DNA from 3 places in the Halopseudomonas sabulinigri genome. Region 3 is predicted to be linked to each of the others. Evidence: predicted binding sites of a transcription regulator. Region 3 holds the regulator's gene; each other region holds the start of a gene.
What was found. The regulator LexA, encoded in region 3, represses DNA repair genes until DNA is damaged. The targets are predictions, from matches to a motif close to CTGTNTNNNNANACAG.

Region 1: the regulator LexA is predicted to act here: its motif matches at 2,406-2,421, upstream of recA (recombinase RecA).
Region 2: the regulator LexA is predicted to act here: its motif matches at 4,719-4,734, upstream of imuA (translesion DNA synthesis-associated protein ImuA).

What each region holds. Positions count from the first base shown of each region.
Region 1 is NZ_LT629763.1:3,791,080-3,798,512, reverse strand. It holds gene BLU26_RS17380 (LOG family protein) at 1-904, shown strand, start outside; gene BLU26_RS17375 (regulatory protein RecX) at 864-1,307, opposite strand; gene recA (recombinase RecA) at 1,320-2,354, opposite strand; gene BLU26_RS17365 (CinA family protein) at 2,465-2,986, opposite strand; gene mutS (DNA mismatch repair protein MutS) at 3,274-5,850, shown strand; gene fdxA (ferredoxin FdxA) at 6,008-6,331, shown strand; gene groL (chaperonin GroEL) at 6,941-7,433, opposite strand, start outside.
Region 2 is NZ_LT629763.1:3,744,647-3,752,079, forward strand. It holds gene BLU26_RS17125 (CTP synthase) at 1-1,342, shown strand, start outside; gene kdsA (3-deoxy-8-phosphooctulonate synthase) at 1,358-2,203, shown strand; gene eno (phosphopyruvate hydratase) at 2,252-3,541, shown strand; gene ftsB (cell division protein FtsB) at 3,641-3,913, shown strand; gene ispD (2-C-methyl-D-erythritol 4-phosphate cytidylyltransferase) at 3,922-4,608, shown strand; gene imuA (translesion DNA synthesis-associated protein ImuA) at 4,767-5,378, shown strand; gene BLU26_RS17155 (Y-family DNA polymerase) at 5,385-6,794, shown strand; gene BLU26_RS17160 (error-prone DNA polymerase) at 6,770-7,433, shown strand, end outside.
Region 3 is NZ_LT629763.1:1,153,477-1,160,909, forward strand. It holds gene BLU26_RS05175 (L,D-transpeptidase) at 1-266, opposite strand, end outside; gene BLU26_RS05180 (TetR/AcrR family transcriptional regulator) at 329-1,003, opposite strand; gene lexA (transcriptional repressor LexA) at 1,204-1,812, shown strand; gene sulA (SOS-induced cell division inhibitor SulA) at 1,823-2,326, shown strand; gene BLU26_RS05195 (hypothetical protein) at 2,401-2,640, opposite strand; gene BLU26_RS05200 (DUF6586 family protein) at 2,705-3,202, opposite strand; gene topA (type I DNA topoisomerase) at 3,214-5,835, opposite strand; gene BLU26_RS05210 (DUF1653 domain-containing protein) at 5,932-6,144, opposite strand; gene fadA (acetyl-CoA C-acyltransferase FadA) at 6,244-7,419, opposite strand.

The sequences.
Region 1 (7,433 bases), 1.4 Mb from region 3:
GGATGCAAAGATACTGCTGCAGACAATTCGCGAGCTGGAACGCAGCTTTGCCCGTTTGGCGTTGTTCAAGCGCCGCCGCAAGGTAACCGTGTTCGGCTCCGCCCGAACCGCTCCCACGCACGCGCTTTACCAACTCGCCAAAGACATGGGGCAGACCCTTAGCCAGCATGACTATATGACGATTACCGGCGGTGGCGGCGGCATCATGGCGGCAGCGCATGAAGGCGCCGGGGTCGATAACAGCCTTGGCTTCAACATAACCCTGCCTTTTGAGCAGCGCGCCAATACGATTGTCAGAGGTACCGAGCACGAACTGGCGTTCAAATTTTTCTTTCTGCGCAAGCTGTTCTTCGTCAAGGAGGCAGATGCGCTGATTCTGTGCCCTGGTGGATTCGGCACTTTGGACGAAACGCTGGAAGTTCTGACGCTGGTACAAACCGGCAAAAGTCCGCTAGTGCCGATTATTTTGCTCGATGAACCCCAAGGGCGTTACTGGGACAGTCTGCTCAACTTCTTTCGCGAACAACTGCAGAGCGCGGGCTACATACGCGCCAACGACTTCAATTTGCTGACCTTGGTCAAGAGCCCGGCGGCAGCCATGCAAGAGGTGCTGAGTTTCTATCACAACTTTCACTCTGCCCGCTGGCTGGGCGAGGAATACCTGTTGCGTTTGAATCAGCCGCTCAGCAGCCAGGCGCTCGCACAACTGCCGTCGACGTTCGGTAGCCTTTGCCGGCAGGGAGGATTCGTTCAGGAGGAAAAAGGTATTGCAGGAGACGAGCCGGAACTAAACTCGCTGACCGGCTTGCGATTTGCTTTCAACGGTCGCGATCAGGGTACCTTGCGTAGCCTGATCGACTTCGTCAATCAAGCTGAAAACCTGAAAAGCCACGATACTGCATAAAACGCAGTTGTTTGGCCCGTTCAGTTGCATCTAGTGCCTCACCCTCGGGAAAGCGCTTGCTGAACACCTGTTGTGCCAACGCCTGCCAGTCCCATTGTGCTTCACTCAGGGTCTGCTCTACCAGGGCTTCAGCGACGCCACGTTGCCGCAACTCTTCACGCAGCCGGGCCGGGCCGTAGCCTCGCTGGCTGCGCGAATAAACGTAGGCCTCACAAAAGCGTTCGTCGCTAAGCAGGCCATCTTCTACCAGCCGATCAAGCTCAACCTCGGCTGCCGCGGTCGTTGCGCCGCGCTGGCGCAACTTGCGTAACAGCTCGCGATAGCTATGTTCGCGCCGCGCCAGCAGATCCATCGCTGAGCGGCGTATTGCAGCGGGCGTTTCCAGAACTGTGCGAGAGAACATGGCCTGACGGTATTAGCCTTCCAGCTCGGCGTCGGCGTCGGCTTCTACCTTCTTAGTAGGCTTGGCCAGTAACTTGTCGCGGATGGCCTTTTCGATTTCTTCGGCGATCGCGGGATTTTCTTCCATGTACTTGGCCGCATTGGCCTTACCCTGGCCAATCTTGTTGCCCTGATAGCTGTACCAGGCACCGGATTTCTCAACCAGGCCGATCTGTACGCCCAGGTCGACGATCTCGGCATTGTGGTAGATGCCGGCGCCGTACAAAATCTGGAACTCGGCCTGCCGGAACGGCGGCGCTACCTTGTTCTTGACGACCTTGACGCGGGTTTCGCTGCCAACCACCTCATCGCCATCTTTCACCGCACCGGTGCGGCGAATGTCCAGACGCACGGAGGAGTAAAACTTCAGCGCGTTACCGCCGGTGGTGGTTTCCGGGTTACCGAACATGACACCGATCTTCATACGGATCTGGTTGATAAAGATCACCAGACAGTTGGCGTTCTTGATGTTACCGGTGATTTTGCGCAGCGCCTGCGACATCAAGCGCGCCTGCACACCCACGTGGTGATCACCCATCTCGCCTTCGATTTCTGCCTTGGGTACCAGCGCGGCCACCGAGTCGACGATGATCACGTCTACGGCGTTGGAGCGCACCAGCATATCGGTAATTTCCAGCGCCTGTTCGCCGGTGTCCGGCTGCGAGACCAGCAGGTCGTCAACGTTGACGCCCAACTTGCCGGCGTACTCGGGATCGAGCGCATGCTCGGCATCGACGAAGGCACAGGTTGCACCGCTCTTCTGTGCCTGCGCGATAACCGACAGGGTCAGAGTGGTTTTACCGGATGACTCCGGGCCGTAAATTTCAACAATCCGGCCCTTGGGCAGACCGCCGAGTCCCAGCGCGATATCCAGACCGAGCGAGCCGGTGGAGATCGACGGAATCGCCTGACGCTCGTGATCACCCATGCGCATGACCGCGCCTTTGCCAAATTGACGTTCAATCTGACTCAAAGCAGCGGAAAGCGCCTTTTTCTTGTTGTCGTCCATTGTGCATCCTCTTTGGCTTGGCGGGGCTGTGACACCCGAAAAGTGAAAGTACTGTATATTTGGTCAGTATTGTTCCACAGAAGTCTGGCGTTGCCTACCCCCTTTTTCGCTCAGACTGATAACCGGTTCGCAGCCCGTTTTTCTGCTTCGTTTACCAGCCGTTCAAGGGCGTGCAGCACAGTCTGTGCGCGCACTTCCCGGCGTCCGCCGAGAAAGCGCTTACGCTCGGTTAGCACACTGCCATCGTCCAGCGCCCAGCCAAACCAGACGGTGCCGACGGGCTTTTCCGCGGAGCCGCCATCCGGGCCGGCCACCCCGCTCACCGCTACCGCAAACTGCGCCTCGGCCGCCGCAGCGGCGCCACTGGCCATAGCCTGAACGACCTCTTCACTCACAGCCCCGTGAGCCTCCAGTAGATCGGCAGCAACGCCAAGCCAACGCTGTTTGCTGTGATTGGCGTAGGTCACAAAGCCGGTTTCAAACCAGGCCGAACTCCCCGCAACCCGGGTAATGGCCTCAGCAATACCGCCACCGGTACAGGACTCAGCCGTGGCAACCCGCGCTTGCAGGTGGCCCAGCACTCGGCCCAGGCGGGCGGCCATGGAATCAATCAACGGATCATAGTGCGACATGGGCTACCTCTCGAAAAAACCAACGACCAAGCATGCCACGGGCAACGCATGCTGCGAATACCCTGGACCCCGGAATCAGCCGCAGGTTGCAACCGCTGGGCCGCGCATGTGCACGGATTGCACGCGGTCACCCGCAAGCCCGCGGCATCTAGCCAATTCCCCTTAAATTGCGTTACGGAACCTGCAGCCGGCCAGAGGGGCATGATAACCTTGCTGCCAATTCGACAGCGCGCGGCACCCACCCCCGCTTGCGCCCAACCTCATTGACGATACCCGCTACAAACCCGATGAAAAAAGACAAGACCGCTGGCCAGCACACGCCGATGATGCAGCAGTATTTCAGCATCAAGCAGGAGCACCCCGATCAACTGCTGTTCTACCGCATGGGTGACTTCTACGAGCTGTTTTATGACGACGCCAAAAAGGCTGCACGCCTGTTGGACATTACCCTGACAGCACGCGGCCAATCCGGTGGTCAGCCAATCCCCATGGCGGGCATTCCGTATCACGCCGCCGAAGGCTATCTGGCCAAATTGGTAAAGCTCGGCGAATCGGTGGTGATCTGCGAGCAGATTGGCGATCCTGCCACTAGCAAGGGCCCGGTTGAACGCCAGGTGGCGCGCATCATCACCCCCGGCACCGTGAGCGATGAAGCCCTGCTGGACGAGCGCCGCGATAACCTGCTGGCCGCCCTGGTAGGTGCAGAAAAGGGCTTTGGTCTGGCCACCCTGGATATCAACAGCGGCCGCTTTGTAGCCATGGAGCTACGCGGCTGGGAGACCCTGCTGGGCGAGCTTGAGCGCCTGGCACCGGCCGAGCTGTTGATTCCCGATGACTGGGAGAGCAACACCCCCATTGAGCGCCGGCGCGCGGTGCGCCGTAGAGCGCCCTGGGAGTTTGATCAGGACAGCGCGCACAAAGCACTGACTCAACAATTTGGCACCAAGGATCTGGCCGGCTTCGGCTGTGCCTCGTTGACCCTGGGCCTCGGCGCGGCCGGCGCGCTGCTGAGCTACGCCAAGGAAACCCAGCGCACCGCCCTGCCGCACCTGCGCAGCATTGCTCAAGAGCGCTTTGAAGACAGCGTGATTATCGACGGCGCCAGCCGCCGCAATCTGGAGATCGATCAAAACCTGGGTGGCGGGCGCGACAATACCCTGCTGGAGGTACTGGACCACAGCGCCACCGCCATGGGCAGCCGACTGCTTTGCCGCTGGCTGAATCGCCCACTACGTGACATGCAGGTGCTGAACGCGCGACAGGCCAGTATCAGCACCCTGCTCGACCAGCAGTACTATCTTGACCTGCAGCCCAGACTCAAAGGCATTGGCGACATTGAACGCATTCTCGCTCGCGTCGCCCTGCGCTCGGCCCGCCCCCGCGACCTCGCACGCCTGCGCGATGCACTGCTGGCGCTGCCGGAACTGCAGGACTGCATGCACAGCCTCGAGGCAGACCATCTGATGGGCCTTGCCCGGCGCATTCAAACTTATCCCGAACTGGCCGAACTGCTCAGCCGCGCGGTAATCGACAACCCGCCCGCCGTATTGCGTGACGGCGGCGTAATCAAGGCGGGCTTTGATGCCGAGCTGGATGAGCTACAGAACATCAGCGAAAACGCCGGCCAATATCTGATCGACCTGGAAACCCGCGAGCGCGAACGCAGCGGTCTCAGCAGCCTGAAAGTCGGTTATAACCGCGTCCACGGCTATTTCATTGAGCTATCGCGCAGCCAGGCCGAGCAGGCCCCCGCGGACTATATCCGCCGGCAGACACTCAAGGGCGCCGAACGTTTCATCACTCCCGAGCTCAAGACCTTCGAGGACAAGGCGCTGTCGGCCAAGAGCCGCGCCCTGGCACGGGAAAAACAGTTGTACGAGGAGCTGCTGGATCGCCTCAATCAAGAGCTGGCCGAGCTGCAGACCACGGCAGCCAGCCTGGCCGAGGTCGATGTGCTGGCCACCCTGGCTGAGCGCGCCGCCGCCCTGGGCTACAGTCGGCCGCGCTTTGTTGCTGACAGCCGGATTGATATCCGCCAGGGCCGCCACTCGGTGGTTGAGCAGGTGCTGGAAACGCCCTTCGTGGCCAACGACCTGACGCTGGATGATGCAACCCGCATGCTGATCATTACCGGTCCCAACATGGGCGGTAAATCGACCTACATGCGCCAGACGGCGTTGATTGTACTGCTGGCGCACATCGGCAGCTTCGTGCCGGCAGCGGAGGTCGAGTTGTCCTGCGTAGACCGCATCTTTACCCGCATCGGCTCCAGCGACGATCTGGCCGGTGGCCGCTCGACCTTCATGGTCGAAATGAGCGAAACCGCCAACATCCTCAACAACGCAACCGAACACAGCCTGGTGCTGATGGATGAAGTCGGGCGCGGCACCAGCACCTTTGACGGCCTGTCACTGGCTTGGTCGGCCGCCGAGTATCTGGCCAGAATACGCGCCTTCACCCTGTTTGCGACCCATTACTTTGAGCTCACCAGTATGGTCGATACCGACCCTGGCGTGGCCAACGTGCACCTCAACGCCACCGAGCACAATGAGCGCATTGTGTTCCTGCACAAGGTACAACCCGGGCCCGCCAGCCAGAGCTATGGCCTGCAGGTGGCGCAGTTGGCCGGGGTACCCCGGCCGGTCATCCTGCGTGCGCGGGAGCACCTGGCCAAGCTGGAACAAAGCAGCCTGGAACAACAAAGTGGCGCCCGCAGCGCGCAGGCCGGCCAGCCTATCCAGAACGACCTGTTTGCCAGTGCGGCGCACCCGCTGGTTGAGCAGTTGCAGGGCCTGAACCCGGATGACCTCAGCCCCCGCCAGGCACTTGACCTGCTATACCAGATGAAGAAAGAGTGGCTTTAACTTTGGCCAACACGCAGGTAAATGATACTTATTTTCATTAAACGTGCCGCAAACACCGCTTAATCGGTACAAAGCGCGCGAGCGCTCTGTACCGGCACGTAAAAGCTGATAGACTACGCGCCAGATTTTGTTCGCCTGATTCGATGGAGACCCCACCATGACTTTTGTTGTTACCGACAACTGCATCAAGTGCAAGTACACCGATTGCGTTGAGGTCTGCCCGGTTGACTGCTTCTACGAAGGCCCCAACTTTCTGGTCATTCACCCGGACGAGTGCATCGATTGCGCCCTGTGCGAACCAGAATGTCCGGCTACCGCGATTTTCTCCGAAGACGAGATCCCGGAGGATATGCAGGAATTCACCGAACTGAATGCCGATCTGGCAGAAGTCTGGCCAAACATCACCGAGAAGAAAGACGCACTGGCCGACGCCGAAGAGTGGGATGGCGTACCGGACAAGCTGCAGTATCTGGAGCGCTGAGCACCAACACGCTCAATGCCTATGAAAAAGCCGGCCTCGCGCCGGCTTTTTGTGGGCAAGCGGCAGGCGCAGACTAGACGTGCAGTCGTCAACATTAATAGTTTTATGGGGCTTGGGGCTTGGGGCTTGGGGCTTGGGGCTTGGGGCTTGGGGCTTGGGGCTTGGGGCTTGGGCTAAATTTCAGGCAAAAAAAAAGGGGCGAGTAAACTCGCCCACTCTTCAGTCCATACGTGCTATCCGTGTCCAGCCATCCTGGCTTCATCATCCTGAAATTCCCTGGCTCAAGCTCCCTGCCGAGCAGCGCTGTCCGTTGCGCATGGGTGTATCTTAACGTTTCATAAGTTCCGCGCAACCCGGCAAAAACAGCAACAGCCACCGCACTGCAAAATAAAAATCAATAACAAACAGTCACTTAGAGTTTATCCTAAGCAAAAACAACCAATCCCCCACGCACTCAAGTGCGAATCGCTTACGCACCTTGTAGGTGATCTCTTACAAAACAGTCACCGTACCTGACCAGCCGAGCAGCGTGTACCGCCCGCTTTAACAGGCGGCAATAAAAAACCCGGCTCAAGTGAGCCGGGTTTCGGGGCCTGCGGTGGAGCAGTGTTACATCATGCCGCCCATACCACCCATGCCACCCATGCCGCCCATATCAGGCATCGCCGGAGCGCCGCCCTCTTCTGGCAGGTCGGCAATCATGGCTTCAGTGGTGATCATCAGGCTGGCAACCGAAGCAGCCGCCTGCAGCGCAGCGCGAGTCACCTTGGCGGGATCAAGGATACCCATCTCGATCATGTCGCCGTACTCGCCAGTAGCAGCGTTGTAACCGTAGTTACCTTCGCCAGCCTTGACTGCCTGCAGTACAACAGCGGCTTCGTCACCGGCGTTGGTCACGATCTGACGCAGCGGCGCTTCAACAGCGCGGCGCAGCAGCTTGATACCGACGTTCTGATCTTCGTTGTCGCCCTTCAGACCGTCGATAGCAGCCAGCGTGCGAACCAGTGCTACACCACCACCAGGTACCACACCTTCTTCTACGGCAGCGCGAGTAGCGTGCAGCGCGTCTTCTACGCGGTGCTTCTTCTCTTTCATTTCAACT
Region 2 (7,433 bases), 1.4 Mb from region 3:
CGTACTGCGCAAGGAGCGCCGCGGTGATTACCTGGGCGCGACCATTCAGGTCATTCCGCACATCACTGACGAGATCAAGAGCCGCATCATCAAGGGTGCTGGCGACGCTGATGTGGCGCTGGTTGAAATCGGCGGCACCGTTGGTGATATCGAATCCCAGCCGTTTCTGGAAGCCATTCGTCAGCTGCGCGTTGAAGTGGGTGCCAAGCGCGCCATGCTCATGCACCTGACGCTGGTGCCTTATATTGCGACTGCCGGCGAAACCAAGACCAAACCAACCCAGCATTCGGTGAAAGAGCTGCGCTCCATCGGCTTGCAGCCTGATGTGTTGATCTGCCGCTCTGATCACCCGATCGACCTGTCCTCGCGCCGCAAGATCGCGCTGTTCACCAACGTGGAAGAGCGTGCGGTCATCGGCCTGGAAGATGTCGACACTATTTTCAAGATCCCCTCTGTGCTGCACGCGCAGGGCCTGGATGATTTCGTGGTTGAGCGATTTGGCCTGGAATGTGGCGGTGCCGACCTGTCCGAGTGGGAGCGCGTGGTCGATGCCAAGCTCAACCCCGAGCATGAAGTCACCATTGCCATGGTCGGCAAGTACATGGAGCTGCTGGATGCCTACAAGTCGCTGATCGAAGCGCTGAGCCATGCCGGTATCCAGAGCCGCACCAAGGTCAACCTGCGATACATCGACTCCGAGAACATCGAGCAGCAGGGCACTGCACTGCTGGAAGACGTCGATGCCATTCTGGTGCCTGGTGGCTTCGGCTCACGTGGCGTGGAAGGCAAGATTGCTGCCGTGCGTTATGCCCGCGAGAACAAGATCCCCTATCTGGGGATCTGCCTGGGCATGCAGGTGGCGGTGATCGAGTACGCGCGCAATGTGCTGGGTTGGGACGATGCCAACTCCACTGAGTTCGACAAGACCTCCAAGCACCCTGTTGTCGGTTTGATTACCGAGTGGCAAACCGCCACCGGTGAAATGCAGACGCGCACCGAGGCCTCCGACCTGGGCGGCACCATGCGCCTCGGCGGCCAGGAATGTGCGCTTGAAGCGGGCTCCAAGGCCTATGACTGCTACGGCAAGGACGTGATTGTCGAGCGTCATCGCCACCGCTACGAGGTCAACAACAACCTGCTGCCTGATCTGCAGGCGGGTGGTCTGAATATTTCCGGTCGCTCGGTCGACGGTGCGCTGGTTGAAGTGGTCGAAGTCGCGGATCATCCGTGGTTTGTGGCTTGCCAGTTCCACCCTGAATTTACCTCCACGCCGCGTTATGGCCACCCGCTGTTCAGTGGCTTCGTGGGTGCAGCGCTGAAGCAGCACGCAAGCAAATCCTGAGGAAGCGATAAGGCTATGGCACAGAAAATCGTGCGGGTTGGCAACATCGAGATGGCGAATGACAAGCCGTTTGTCCTGTTTGGCGGCATGAACGTGCTGGAGTCTCGCGACTTGGCCATGCAGATCTGCGAAGAATACGTCAGGGTGACCGAGAAGCTCGGCATCCCTTACGTGTTCAAGGCCAGCTTCGACAAGGCCAACCGCTCCTCGATCAACTCCTACCGTGGTCCCGGCATGGAAGAGGGGCTAAAGATTTTCGAAGAGATCAAACGCACTTTCAACGTGCCGGTGATTACCGACGTGCATGAGCCGCATCAGGCGGCGCCGGTGGTTGAGGTTTGCGACATTATCCAGTTGCCTGCTTTCCTGTCCCGTCAGACCGATCTGGTAGTGGCCATGGCCAAGACCAATGCGGTGATCAACATCAAGAAAGCCCAGTTTCTGGCCCCCCAGGAAATGAAGCACATCCTTACCAAGTGCGAAGAAGCGGGTAACAGCAACTTGGTGCTCTGCGAACGCGGCTCCAGTTTCGGCTACAACAACTTGATTGTCGACATGCTGGGCTTCGGCATCATGAAGCAATTTGAATACCCGGTATTCTTTGATGTGACCCATGCCTTGCAGCAGCCCGGTGGACGCAGTGATTCCGCCGGTGGCCGCCGTGCCCAGGTCACTGACCTGGCCAAGGCCGGTATCAGCCAGGGCCTGGCGGGGCTGTTTCTTGAAGCGCACCCCGATCCTGACAACGCCAAATGCGACGGCCCCTGTGCCCTGCGGCTGGCCAAGCTGGAGCCTTTCCTGACCCAGCTGAAACAGCTTGATGACCTGATCAAGGGCTTCCCGGAACTGGAAACCGCTTGATCTGCGCCTTTATCCGATTACCCCATTACATGGAGCTAGCAAGTAAAGATGGCAAAAATCATTGATATCAAAGGCCGCGAAGTCCTCGACTCACGCGGCAACCCCACGGTTGAAGCGGACGTAATTCTGGAAGGCGGCATTGTGGGCAGTGCTTGCGCTCCTTCCGGTGCCTCGACCGGTTCGCGTGAAGCGCTGGAGCTGCGTGACGGCGACAAGAGCCGTTATATGGGCAAGGGCGTACTCAAGGCAGTTGCCAATATCAATGGCCCCATCCGCGAATTGCTGGTTGGCCGTGATGCCAAGGAGCAGGTCGAGCTGGATCGCGCGATGATCGAGCTAGACGGCACCGAGAACAAGGCCACCCTGGGCGCCAACGCCATTCTGGCTGTCTCGCTGGCCGCTGCCAAGGCCGCCGCTCAGGCCAAGGGTGTGCCACTGTACGCGCACATTGCTGATTTGAACGGCACGCCTGGTGTCTACTCCATGCCGGTGCCGATGATGAACATCATCAATGGCGGCGAGCACGCCGACAACAACGTGGATATCCAGGAGTTCATGGTGCAGCCGGTGGGTGCCAAGAACTTTGCCGATGCGCTGCGCATGGGCGCCGAGATTTTCCATCACCTGAAAGCCGTATTGAAGGCCCGTGGCCTGAATACCGCAGTGGGTGACGAAGGCGGTTTTGCACCTAACCTGGCTTCCAACGAAGATGCGCTGGCTGCCATCTCTGAAGCGGTAGCCAACGCCGGTTACACCCTGGGCGACGACGTCACTCTGGCACTGGACTGCGCCTCCAGCGAGTTCTACAAGGATGGCAAATACGACCTGGCCGGCGAAGGCCAGGTATTTGATGCTGCCGGGTTTGCCGACTACCTCGCCGGTCTGTCCCAGCGTTACCCGATCATCTCCATTGAAGACGGTATGGACGAGTCCGACTGGGCTGGCTGGAAAGTGCTGACCGACAAGATCGGCGACAAGGTGCAGCTGGTGGGTGATGACCTGTTCGTGACCAACACCAAGATTCTCAAGCGCGGTATCGACGAGAAAATCGGCAACTCCATTCTGATCAAGTTCAACCAGATCGGCTCGCTGACCGAAACCCTCGAAGCCATTCAGATGGCCAAGGCCGCCGGCTTTACAGCGGTTATCTCGCACCGCTCCGGTGAGACCGAAGACAGCACCATTGCCGATCTGGCAGTAGGGACTGCAGCGGGTCAGATCAAAACGGGTTCGCTGTGCCGTTCCGACCGCGTCTCCAAGTACAACCAGCTGCTGCGCATTGAAGAGCAACTGGCTGGTCAGGCGCCTTACAAGGGTCGCGCTGAATTTCGCGGTTGATCTCGGGCCGGAGCGGCATCAGGGCGTTGTGGTGAGCCGCTAGCTGGCGGTCCAACAACCTGATAGCCTTCCGGCTTGCCCTGCAGGAGTGTCGATATTGTGAAATGGCTGTGGCTGAGTGTGATCCTGTTGCTGGCTGGCCTGCAATATCGCCTGTGGGTGGGTGAAGGCAGTCTGGCGCATGTGGCCCAGCTCAAGCAGCAGATTGCCAGCCAGGAGCGCGAGAACGAGCAGCTGCTGGAACGTAATCGGGTGCTGGCAGCTGAAGTGATCGAGCTCAAGCAAGGCGTCGAAACGGTAGAAGAGCGTGCCCGGCATGAGCTGGGCATGGTCAAACAGGGCGAAACCCTGTTTCAGCTGAGCGGCGAATAAGTGCCGTGATGCTTCCTTTCTGGGTGGTGGTGCCGGCGGCCGGTGTAGGCGCGCGCATGCAGGCAGATCGTCCCAAGCAATATCTTCTCTGGGGTGAACGCACCCTGATCGAACATACCCTTGACTGTTTTCTCGACCAGCCCGGCTTGCGCGGCCTGGTGGTATCGCTGTCAGCAACGGATGATTGGTGGCCGGCGCTGGCCTGTGCGAACGATAGTCGTATCACCCGTGCAGGTGGTGGCCGTGAGCGTGCGGACTCGGTGCTCAATGGTCTAGCAGCGCTGCGCGAACTGGGTGCAGCAGACGGTGACTGGGTGCTGGTGCATGATGCGGCTCGCCCCAACCTGGCAGAGACTGATCTGCAGCGCCTGTTACACACGTTGGCAGATGATCCGGTCGGTGGGCTGTTGGCCGTGCCGGTACGCGATACCCTCAAGCAGGTTGGCAGCGATGGTCGGGTAACGGCCACGCCGGATCGCGCGCTTTTCTGGCAGGCTTATACACCGCAGATGTTTCGTCTTGGCGCGTTGCAGCAGGCTTTAACCGGCGCCCTTGCGGCCGGAGCCACCATTACCGATGAAGCCTCTGCCATGGAGTGGGCCGGCCAGGCGCCGCTGCTGGTGGAAGGGCGTGCGGACAATATCAAGGTGACTCGCCCCGAGGACCTTGAATGGCTGGCACACCGCCCGGCCTGACCTGTACTTACCGAACCTTCTGTCTCTTTACCGCGTGCAGCGTATGGCAGCACGCCCATTCGTCGTGCCTGTCGTTTAGCGATTGACCCGCCGTAAGGGAGTAAAATATGCTGTATGTATATACAGTTTATTGTTATTTCCTGTCAGGAGGGTGAGCGATGGGTTCGGTGGTTGCGCTCGATAGTCTGCTGCAGCAGCGGCGCGTTTGGCGTGGCCGGCAGGAAGTGCCGCCGGCCAAGCTGCAGCCTACGGGCCATGCGGTACTGGACGCCGCGCTGCCCAGCGGTGGCTGGCAGGCCGCTGCGCTCAACGAAATCCTGTTGCCCGCTGCGGGCAGCGGTGAGCTGCAACTGCTGTGGCCTACGCTGACCCGTCTGACTGCCGAGGATGAGCGGGTGGTGCTGGTCGCGCCGCCGGCGATACCCTTTGCACCTGCCTGGGCGCAGGCACGGGTGGCCTTGCCACGGTTATCGATCATCCAGGCCAGCGGCAGCGATGCACTTTGGGCGGCTGAACAGTGCTTGCGGTCCGGTAGCTGTGGTGCTGTGCTCTGCTGGCCAGAGCGCACCGATGATCGCGCTCTGCGCCGGCTACAGGTGGCGGCTGAAACGGGAGATACGCTGGCTTTTGTCCTGCGCCCGCAACGCGAGGCGATAAACGCCTCGCCCGCCGCGTTGCGGCTGTTGCTGGAACTGCGCCCCAATCAATTGCGGGTGCTGAAATGCCGTGGCGGGCTGGCGCCCAGTCACGCGCTCGCGCTGGGGCACTGAGCGCTCATGCGTTGGGCCTGTATTCTGTTGCCGCAGTTGGCACTGGACGCGGTATTGCGCACGCGCGAAGACCCGTTGCAACCCTTGGTATTGGTGCAGGGTCCGGTGCAGCGCCGGCTGGTGCAGGCGGTCAATCCGGCGGCCCGTGAGCTGGGTATCCGTCGCGGGCAAACGCTGACCGCCGCACGCGCACTGAGTGACGACTTTGTCTGCGTTGAGCACGACCCCGAGCACGTTCAGTACTGGCAGACTTTTCTGGCTGCCTGGGCTTACCGGTTCAGCTCCCATGTGAGCCTTGATTATCCTCGTGCCTTGTTGGTGGAGGTACAGAGCAGTCTGGGGTTGTTCGGCCCCTGGCCGCGTTTTGAGCAGCGTCTGCGCCGAGAGCTAGCGGAGCTGGGCTTTTCTCACCGTATTGCCGTGGCGCCCAATGCGCTGGCTGCACGGGTGCTGGTGAATGTGGCTGACGGCTTGGCGGTTGATGAGCTGCAGTTGCCGGATTACCTGCGTGAGCTGCCGGTGAGCCGCAGTGGTTTTGCGCCCGAAGCCGCCGATGAGCTGTCGCGTATGGGATTGCGCAAGCTGCATCAGGTATTGGCGTTGCCACGTGCCAGTCTGGCACGACGTTTTCCGCGCAGCCTGCTGGATCACCTTGATACCCTGCAGGGCTTGCACCCCCTGGCGCTTGGCGCCTACCAGCCGCCCGATGATTTCGCCGGGCGGGTGGAGTTCAATTTTGAGGTGGAATCCATTGCCTCCCTGCTGTTCCCGCTACGCCGGCTGACCGGAGATCTGGCGGTATTTCTGGCCGGGCGGGACTGTGGCGTACAGCGCTTCGTACTGCTGCTGGAGCATCGTGAGGGTGAGCCGACTCAGGTGCCGGTGGGATTGCTGAGCGCCGATCGGGAGCCGGGCATGTTGTTTGAACTGGCCCGAGGCAGGCTGGAAGCGGTGCAGCTGCGTGCGCCGGTCCAGGCGTTTGCGGTGCGGGCCCAGGAGTTGCCGCGCTTCGTGCCGGCGGCGGGCGAGTTGTTTGTTGAGCGTCCGCAGCAGTCGCTGGCTTGGGAGCAGTTGCGCGAAAGGCTGCGCGCGCGGCTGGGCGATGATGCGGTGCAAGGCCTTGCACTGTGTGCCGATCACCGCCCAGAGCAGGCCTGGAGTGCGCAGCCGCAGGCCGGCGCAGCGCAACTAGACGAGCCGCCGCGTCCCGGCTGGCTGCTGGCTGAACCACAACCGCTGGACGATCTGTTCCCGCGCATTCTCTGTGGCCCGGAGCGGATCGAGTCCGGTTGGTGGGATGGCGGCGATGTGCGCCGCGATTACTACCTGGTCGAAACCCGCGATGGGCGCCGCGCCTGGGCTTTTCATGCTGCCGGTGGCGCGGGGCCCATGTGGGTTCACGGTTGGTTTGCATGAGTCTTGGTTATGCCGAACTGCATTGCCTGTCGAACTTCAGCTTCCAGCGTGGTGCCTCCAGCGCGCAGGAGCTGTTCGAGCGGGCTCAACTGCATGGTTATCACGCGCTGGCGATCACTGACGAGGGCACCTTGGCGGGTATCGTCCGTGCCTGGCAGGCGGCGCAGGCTACCGGCCTCAAGCTGATTGTCGGCAGTGAAGTACAGATCGACAACGGCGATCTGGTGGACTCGGCTATCGGTAACCCGAGACTGGTCTTGCTGGTAGAGAACTTGAACGGCTATCAGAACCTGTGTCGCCTTTTGACGCTGGCGCGGCGCCGCGCAGAGAAGGGCTGTTACCAACTGCTGGCCGAGGACCTGGACGCTGGGCTGGCTGGCCTGTTGGCGCTCTGGCTGCCCGATGCCTCGGCGAGCGAGGCGCAGGGCCGCTGGCTGGTTGAACGCTTTGCCGGTGTGTTGTGGCTGGCGGTCGAGCTGCACCGTGGGCCGGATGATGCGCAGCGGCTAGATCAGTTGCAGGGGCTGGCCGCGCGTTTGGGGCTGCCCTGCGTGGCCAGCGGCGACGTGCACATGCATGCGCGCGGCCGCCGTGCGCTGCAGGACACCCTCACCGCGATTCGTCACCACTGTACCGTGA
Region 3 (7,433 bases):
CAGTCCCGCTGCGGGTTCGCCGCAGCCAGAGCGGGCGTCCACACCTCGCCCGTCGGACGACGACCGCGATATACCGCGTTAAGCGGCTCACCGTCGCCAATGCGCGCGCGCACACGATGCGCGCCACGTGGCGTGCAACCCGAGCCGTTCTGTTCGCCTGGGCCATTGAGGGCTGAAGAAATGGGATAGCGGCACACAGCCGCGCCACCACTGAAACCGGTGAGCTGCTGATTGCCTATCGAGATGTGAATATGGTCCAGCGGCATGACTGTCTCCGTTATCTGCGCACACGATAACGGATCAGCTGCATACAGGTAAGGGTAAAACGCTAAACCGCCGCGCTTTCCGGCTGCGTCACTCTGGCGGGCAAGTTGTCTGCGCGCATACCGGCCGCCAGAAAAGGCACCATCAGACGCAGCACTTCATCCACTGCACGATGCTCGGCAAACTCGGCCTCCGCGATAGCGCGCAGCGCTTTCATACTCGACATGGTGAAGGCTGCGCTGCCCAGCATGAAATGCACGCGCCAGAACAGCTCCTGCGGCGGAATGGTCGGCACAGCCCCGTAAACCAGCGCCATATAGCGCTGAAATACCTTGCCGTACACTTCGGCCAAATATTTGCGCAAGTGGCCCTGGCTTTGACTGAAGGCCAAGCCCAGCAAACGCATGAAGGTAGACAAATCATTGCCGCTACGTGGCTTGACCGCCAGTGCCTGGTCAACCAGCATCTCCAGCAACTGCTCAAGACCAAGCTGGCGCAGGTCTCCACGCTGCTCGTGCTGATCCAGCTCACGCTCCAGGCTACTGACGAACGGATCAAGAAAGCGTACGAAGACAGCTTGGATCAGCGCCTTTTTGGAGCCGAAGTGGTAATTGACCGCCGCCAGATTGACCCCAGCCTTGCTGGTAATCAGACGCAGGGACGTTTCAGCAAACCCCTTCTCGGCAAAGAGTTGTTCTGCTGCATCCAATATGCGTTTAACGGTATCAGACTGCGCCATGTGGACTCCCAGGCTACAAACAATTGTTTCAAACATACGTTTAAAACAGACAAACTGTCAACCCTGTATGGAGCACCGAAACTGTCTCATTAATCGACGCAGACGCCAAGCCTGAAATGCGCTTGAGAAAAACAGGGGTTGCCGAGCAAGAACAACTGTATATAATCACAGCTACTGGATAAACAAACAGGCGCACTTCCATGCAGAAGCTTACCGCAAGACAACAGCAGGTATTGGCCTTCATCAAGGAGTACATGGACGGCAACGGCTACCCGCCGACGCGCGTCGACATCGCCAAGACCTTGGGCTTCAAATCGCCCAACGCTGCCGAGGATCACCTGCGCGCCCTTGCCCGCAAGGGCGCTATCGAAATGATTCCAGGCGCTTCCCGCGGCATCCGTCTGCCCGAGGCCGAGCAGGAAACCAGCGACGACCAGCTTCCGGTTATTGGCCGCGTTGCCGCTGGTGCGCCCGTTTTGGCACTGGAGAACATCGAAGACCATTGCCGCATTGACCCCGGCTTCTTTCACCCGCGCGCCGACTATCTACTGCGTGTGCAAGGTGAAAGCATGAAGGATATCGGCATCATGGATGGCGACTTGCTCGCAGTTCACCGTACCAGCGAAGCGCGCAACGGCCAGATTGTCGTCGCCCGGATTGGCGATGAAGTCACCGTTAAGCGCTTTCAGAAGCAGGGGCGCAAGGTTTCCCTGATTGCGGAAAACCCCGAATTCAAGCCGATTGAAGTCAATCTGGCAGAACAGGAACTTACCATTGAAGGTTTGAGCGTCGGTGTAATCCGCCGCTGAGGAGCTGAGAATGCAGTACGCCCGCCCTGACCAACAGACACTGACCCAGGCCGACCTGTTTCACAATGCGCTGATGGCAACGCGCATGGAACACAGCCGGTTTTCTCGCGCCATACCACAGCAGCCGGCAACCGCGCCGGCCGATGAGCCGGAGTACGGTTACAGCGAAATAAGCCTGCAGGGCGCGGCGCGCCAATGCTTGCAATGGCTGGCACCGGTGCTGCGCGACCTCAGCAATAGCGCTGCACCGCGCTGGCTCACTTTGATAGACCCGCCGGCCAGTCTCAGCAACCAGTGGCTACGCAGCGCCGATCTGGACCCCTCACGGATCATGATCGTTCGCTCCAAGCCCGGCATGGATGCCACCAAACTCTGTTGTGACCTGCTCAAACTGGGCTGCAGCCATACCGTCGTCAGCTGGCTATCACCTGACAGCAGCACTGCGCCGCGCCTTGAGCGTGCAGCTCAGAGCGGTCAGTGCCGCAGCCTCAACATCCGCCTGCAGGCTGCCTGAACGGCAGCCACAAAAAAGCCGCAGAATCAGCTGCGGCTCATACTCTAATCTGGCTCACCTTGCCGGCCCGATGCCTAGTGAAGAACGCGATCCTCTGGAACGTGATCGTCCTCGTCTTCATCCATCATCTGCCCGGCCATCTGCATGCCGGCACTAATCATGGCCTTAGCCACTTCGATGTAATTGCCCTGCAGGTAGTCCTTTGCATCCACCGAAAACTCGATCACCAGCAACGGCTCGCCCTCCTCATCGGAGCGACGCAAGGCCACCTTGCCGTTATCCAGCTCTACGATTTCAAGAAAGGGTGAAGGCATCTGATCTAATCTCCTGTGGTGCAGGCGCGCAGTTTACCACACCCGCCTCGGCACCGCAGCCCTGCTACCACTCGACCATGCCTTCACGGTAACTGCGTACTCGCTCGGACAGGGCAGCCCAGGCTTCCTGAGCCTCAGCCAGCCCCCACTCACCTCCCTTGACCGCACTACTGGCAATCAGGCTGTTTGCCGAGGCTTCGGGTAAGGGTGGCGCTTGCAGCTGCTGCCAGGCTGCCAGCAGTCGCGCCAACCAGGTTTCGCGGTTGTCCGCCAGCTCGGTCAGCTCCGCCAACTCGGGGCCCGGAAAACGTGCCACCACCGAGGGCAACAAAGCCGCCTCAACCTGACGCAGCTCTACCAATGGCCAGCGGTAGCGGTCTGCCACCTCGTGCACCACAGCGAGTACGCCGCGATACAGGTGGAATAGCGCGTGCTCGCGGTGGTACTGCACCAGGCTGAGCGCATCCAGGGCATCAGAAGCCTCGGCTTCTGCCCAGGCATCCAGCGCCCTGCGCGTAAAGAACAGGGCCTGATTGGTACGGGTATAGACTTCGTTAGCCATCGAGGCTTACCTCAACGCTTGGCTTTCTTGCGGCCGTCATCCACCGACCACTTCTTGCCGTCATGAAAAGCGCGCCATCCGCTGGGCTTGCCGTCAATTTCGCTCTGTACGTACTGTTCCTTGGTTTTGCGACTGTAACGCACAACCGTGGGATTGCCATCCGGATCTTCAACCGGCGCGTCCATGAGGAAATGGTATTTGGGGTCGATTTCGCTCTTATGCGGCAGCAACTCCTTCACCAACGGCGCACGCGTCTCCCGGTTCTTCGGGAACTGGCTGGCAGCCAGAAACAGCCCGGAAGCGCCATCACGCAGAATGTAGACATCGTCCACCTTCTCGCACTTCAGCTCCGGCATTTTGACCGGGTCCATCTTCGGCGGAGCGGCTTCGCCGCTCTTGAGCAGCTTACGGGTATTTTTGCATTCGCTGTTGGTACAGCCGAAGTACTTGCCGAAACGACCGGTTTTCAGCTGCATTTCGCTGCCGCACTTATCGCATTCCAGCACCGGGCCGTCATAGCCCTTGATCTTGAACTGACCGGTTTCGATCTCAAAGCCGTTGCAGTCCGGGTTGTTGCCACATACATGCAACTTACGCGTCTCGTCGACCAGATAGCTGTCCATCGCCGTGCTGCAAATCGGGCAACGGTGCTTGGCGCGCAGCACTCGAGACTCACCTTCATCGTCATCGGCAGCCACTTCGTTGCCGGGCACCAGGTTGATGGTTTCCTTACAACGCTCTTTCGGCGGTAACGCATAGCCAGAACAGCCGAGGAAAACACCGGTCGAGGCAGTGCGGATCATCATCGGGCGACCGCACGCCTTGCAGGCGATATCGGTTGGTGTGGGCTGATTAGCGCGCATGCTGCGCTCATCATCCGATGAGGAAGCTGCCTTCAGCTTGGTACTGAAATCAGCGTAAAAGTCATCCAGCACCTGTTTCCAGATGACCTCGCCCTGGGCGACGTCATCAAGCGATTCTTCCATACGTGCAGTGAAGCCGTAGTCCATCAGATTGGGGAAGCTTTCACCCAAACGCTCGGTCACGATGTCACCCATCTTCTCGGCGTAGAAACGGCGGTTATTCAGCGTTACATAACCGCGATCCTGAATGGTCGAGATGATGGATGCGTAGGTAGACGGGCGGCCAATGCCGCGTTTCTCCAGCTCCTTCACCAGACTCGCCTCGGCATAACGTGCCGGTGGTTTGGTGAAGTGCTGCTTGGGCTCCAGCTGCTGCAATGCCAACAGGTCCTCTACATTGATATCGGGCAGCACCTCGTCCTCGCCCCCCTTGCCCTGCGGCGGCAGCACCTTGGTGTAACCGTCAAACTTGAGGATGCGGCCCTTGGCGCGCAGCTCGAAGTCACCAGCAGCAACCTGAATGCTGGTAGACAGGTATTTGGCCGGTGTCATCTGACACGCCACAAACTGACGCCAGATCAGCTCGTAGAGACGCTCGGCATCGCGCTCCATGCCTTTCAGGTCAGCCTGCTTGAGCTTGACGTCAGAAGGCCGGATAGCTTCGTGCGCTTCCTGTGCGCCTTCCTTGCTGCTATAGGAATTGGGCTTCTCGGGCAGGTAATCCTTGCCGAAGGTTTTCTCGATATAACCACGCGCCATGCTGACGGCATCGGCCGATAGATTGGTCGAGTCGGTACGCATGTAGGTGATGTAACCTGCTTCGTACAAGCGTTGGGCCATCATCATGGTCTTTTTCACGCTGAAACTCAGGCGCGTGCTGGCAGCCTGCTGCAGCGTGGAGGTAATAAAAGGTGCGTTAGGGCGCGAGCTCGTCGGCTTGTCTTCGCGCTTGAGAACGCGATACTCGGCTTTTTCCAGCAAGGCCAGCGCAGCATCAGCTTGCGCCTTGTCCGTTGGCCTGAATGCCTCTCCGGCCTGTTTTACCACCTCAAAACGTACAGCCTCAGCTTTGGGCGTGTGCAGTTGCGCGTGAATCTCCCAGAACTCTTCTGGAATAAAGGCGCGAATCTCGCGCTCGCGGTCCACGATCAGCTTTACTGCGACCGACTGCACGCGACCGGCAGACAGGCCACGGGCAATTTTCTGCCACAGCAGTGGCGATACCATGTAACCAACTACGCGATCCAGAAAACGGCGCGCCTGCTGCGCGTTAACCCGGTTCAGATCCAATTCGCCCGGTTTGGAGAAGGCGTCCTGAATGGCTTTCTTGGTGATTTCGTTAAAGACTACACGCTTATAACGGCTATCGTCGCCGCCAATACTTTCCCGCAGGTGCCAGGCAATCGCCTCCCCCTCGCGGTCCAAATCCGTTGCGAGATAGACGGTGTCGGCGTCCTTGGCCAGGCGGCGCAGTTCGTCGACCACCTTTTCCTTGCCGGGCAAAATCTCGTAGTGCGCTGCCCAGCCGTTGTCCGGGTCCACGCCCATACGCTTGACCAGTTGCGCGCGCGCCTTGGCCTGCTTTTCCTGCTCGCTGGCTGGTGCCGCCTTGCGACCACCTTTGGGTTTGCTCTCGGTCTTGGCGCTGCCGCTGGTGGGCAGATCGCGAATATGACCGATACTCGACTTCACGATGAAATCGTGACCAAGATACTTGTTGATCGTCTTGGCCTTGGCCGGTGATTCCACAATGACCAGTGCTTTTCCCATAGGTAATCGTTTTCCTGACTCAAGCTGGTTGAATGGCCTACAAATTTTTGCAGCGCTGCCGTAACGGGTACCGCCGGCCGCCGGAGTGGCCAGAGCCTACACGTCTTCGCTGATAAAGGTAAAGCGCGGATATCTTTTGCCGTCAACCTCTACACATTCTTCGAACATGGCCTGCGGCCGTACCCAAAGATCGAAATTGCCGTAGAGCGTGCGATAAACCACCAGCGTCTCTTCAGTCTCTGAATGGGTCGCCAGGCCAATCACCTCGTAGTCCTTTCCTTTATAGTGCCGATAACGTCCGGGACGCATTACTAACCCTCCTCTATTGATGGCAGCCCTTGCCAAGCATCTGTCACACATAAAAAAGCCGAGGCCCAAGGCCTCGGCTTTAGTCACATCAGGACCGAGTTAAACGCGCTCAAACACGGTAGTGATGCCCTGGCCCAGACCAATACACATGGTCGAGATGCCGATGGTGCCCTGATTTTGCTTCATCACGTTCAGCAGCGTGCCGGAGATACGCGCACCGGAACAGCCGAACGGGTGACCCAGAGCGATAGCGCCGCCGTGCAGGTTCACCTTTTGCTCCATCTGATCAAGCAGTTTCAGGTCCTTCAGAACTGGCAGTGCCTGGGCGGCGAAGGCTTCGTTCAGCTCGACAAAGTCAACGTCGTCCATGCTCAGGCCAGCACGCTTCAGCGCTTTCTTGGTCGCGGGAACCGGACCATAACCCATGATCGCCGGATCAACACCAGCCACCGCCATGGAACGGATTACCGCCAGCGGCTCCAGACCCAGGGCCTGTGCGCGCTCAGCGGACATCACGATCATGCAGGACGCGCCGTCAGTGATCTGCGAAGAAGTACCGGCAGTCACGGTACCGCCCTTGGGATTGAACGCCGGGCGCAGTGCGGCCAGGCTTTCCAGGGTGGTTTCCGGGCGAATGGTTTCGTCAGTGGTGAACAGCTTCAGGAAGCCGTTCTCGTCGTGACCTTCCATCGGAATGATCTCGTCCTTGAAGTTGCCTTCAACGGTCGCCTTGTGAGCCAGACGGTGAGAGCGCTCACCGAAGGCGTCTTGCTGCTCGCGGGTGATGCCATGCATCTTGCCCAGCATTTCAGCGGTCAGGCCCATCATGCCGGATGCCTTGGCAGCATACAGCGACATGGCCGGGTTCGGATCAACCCCGTGCATCATGCTGACGTGACCCATGTGCTCAACACCACCGACCACAAACACATCACCGTTACCGGTCATGATGGCTTGGGCGGCGGTGTGCAGCGCGCTCATGGAAGAACCGCACAGACGGCTGACCGTCTGCGCTGCGCTGGTGTGCGGGATCGGCGTCATCAGCGAAGCCATGCGGGCGATGTTCCAGCCCTGCTCCAGGGTCTGGTTTACACAGCCCCAGATCACATCTTCCACCTCTGCCGGATCGATCTTCGGGTTACGCGCCAGCACGCCGGTGATTAGGTTGGCTGACAGGGTTTCGGCACGTACGTTGCGGTACATACCACCCTTGGAGCGACCCATCGGGGTGCGGCCGAAGTCGACAATAACAACGTCTCTCGGATTCAGGCTCATAGATTTACTCTCGC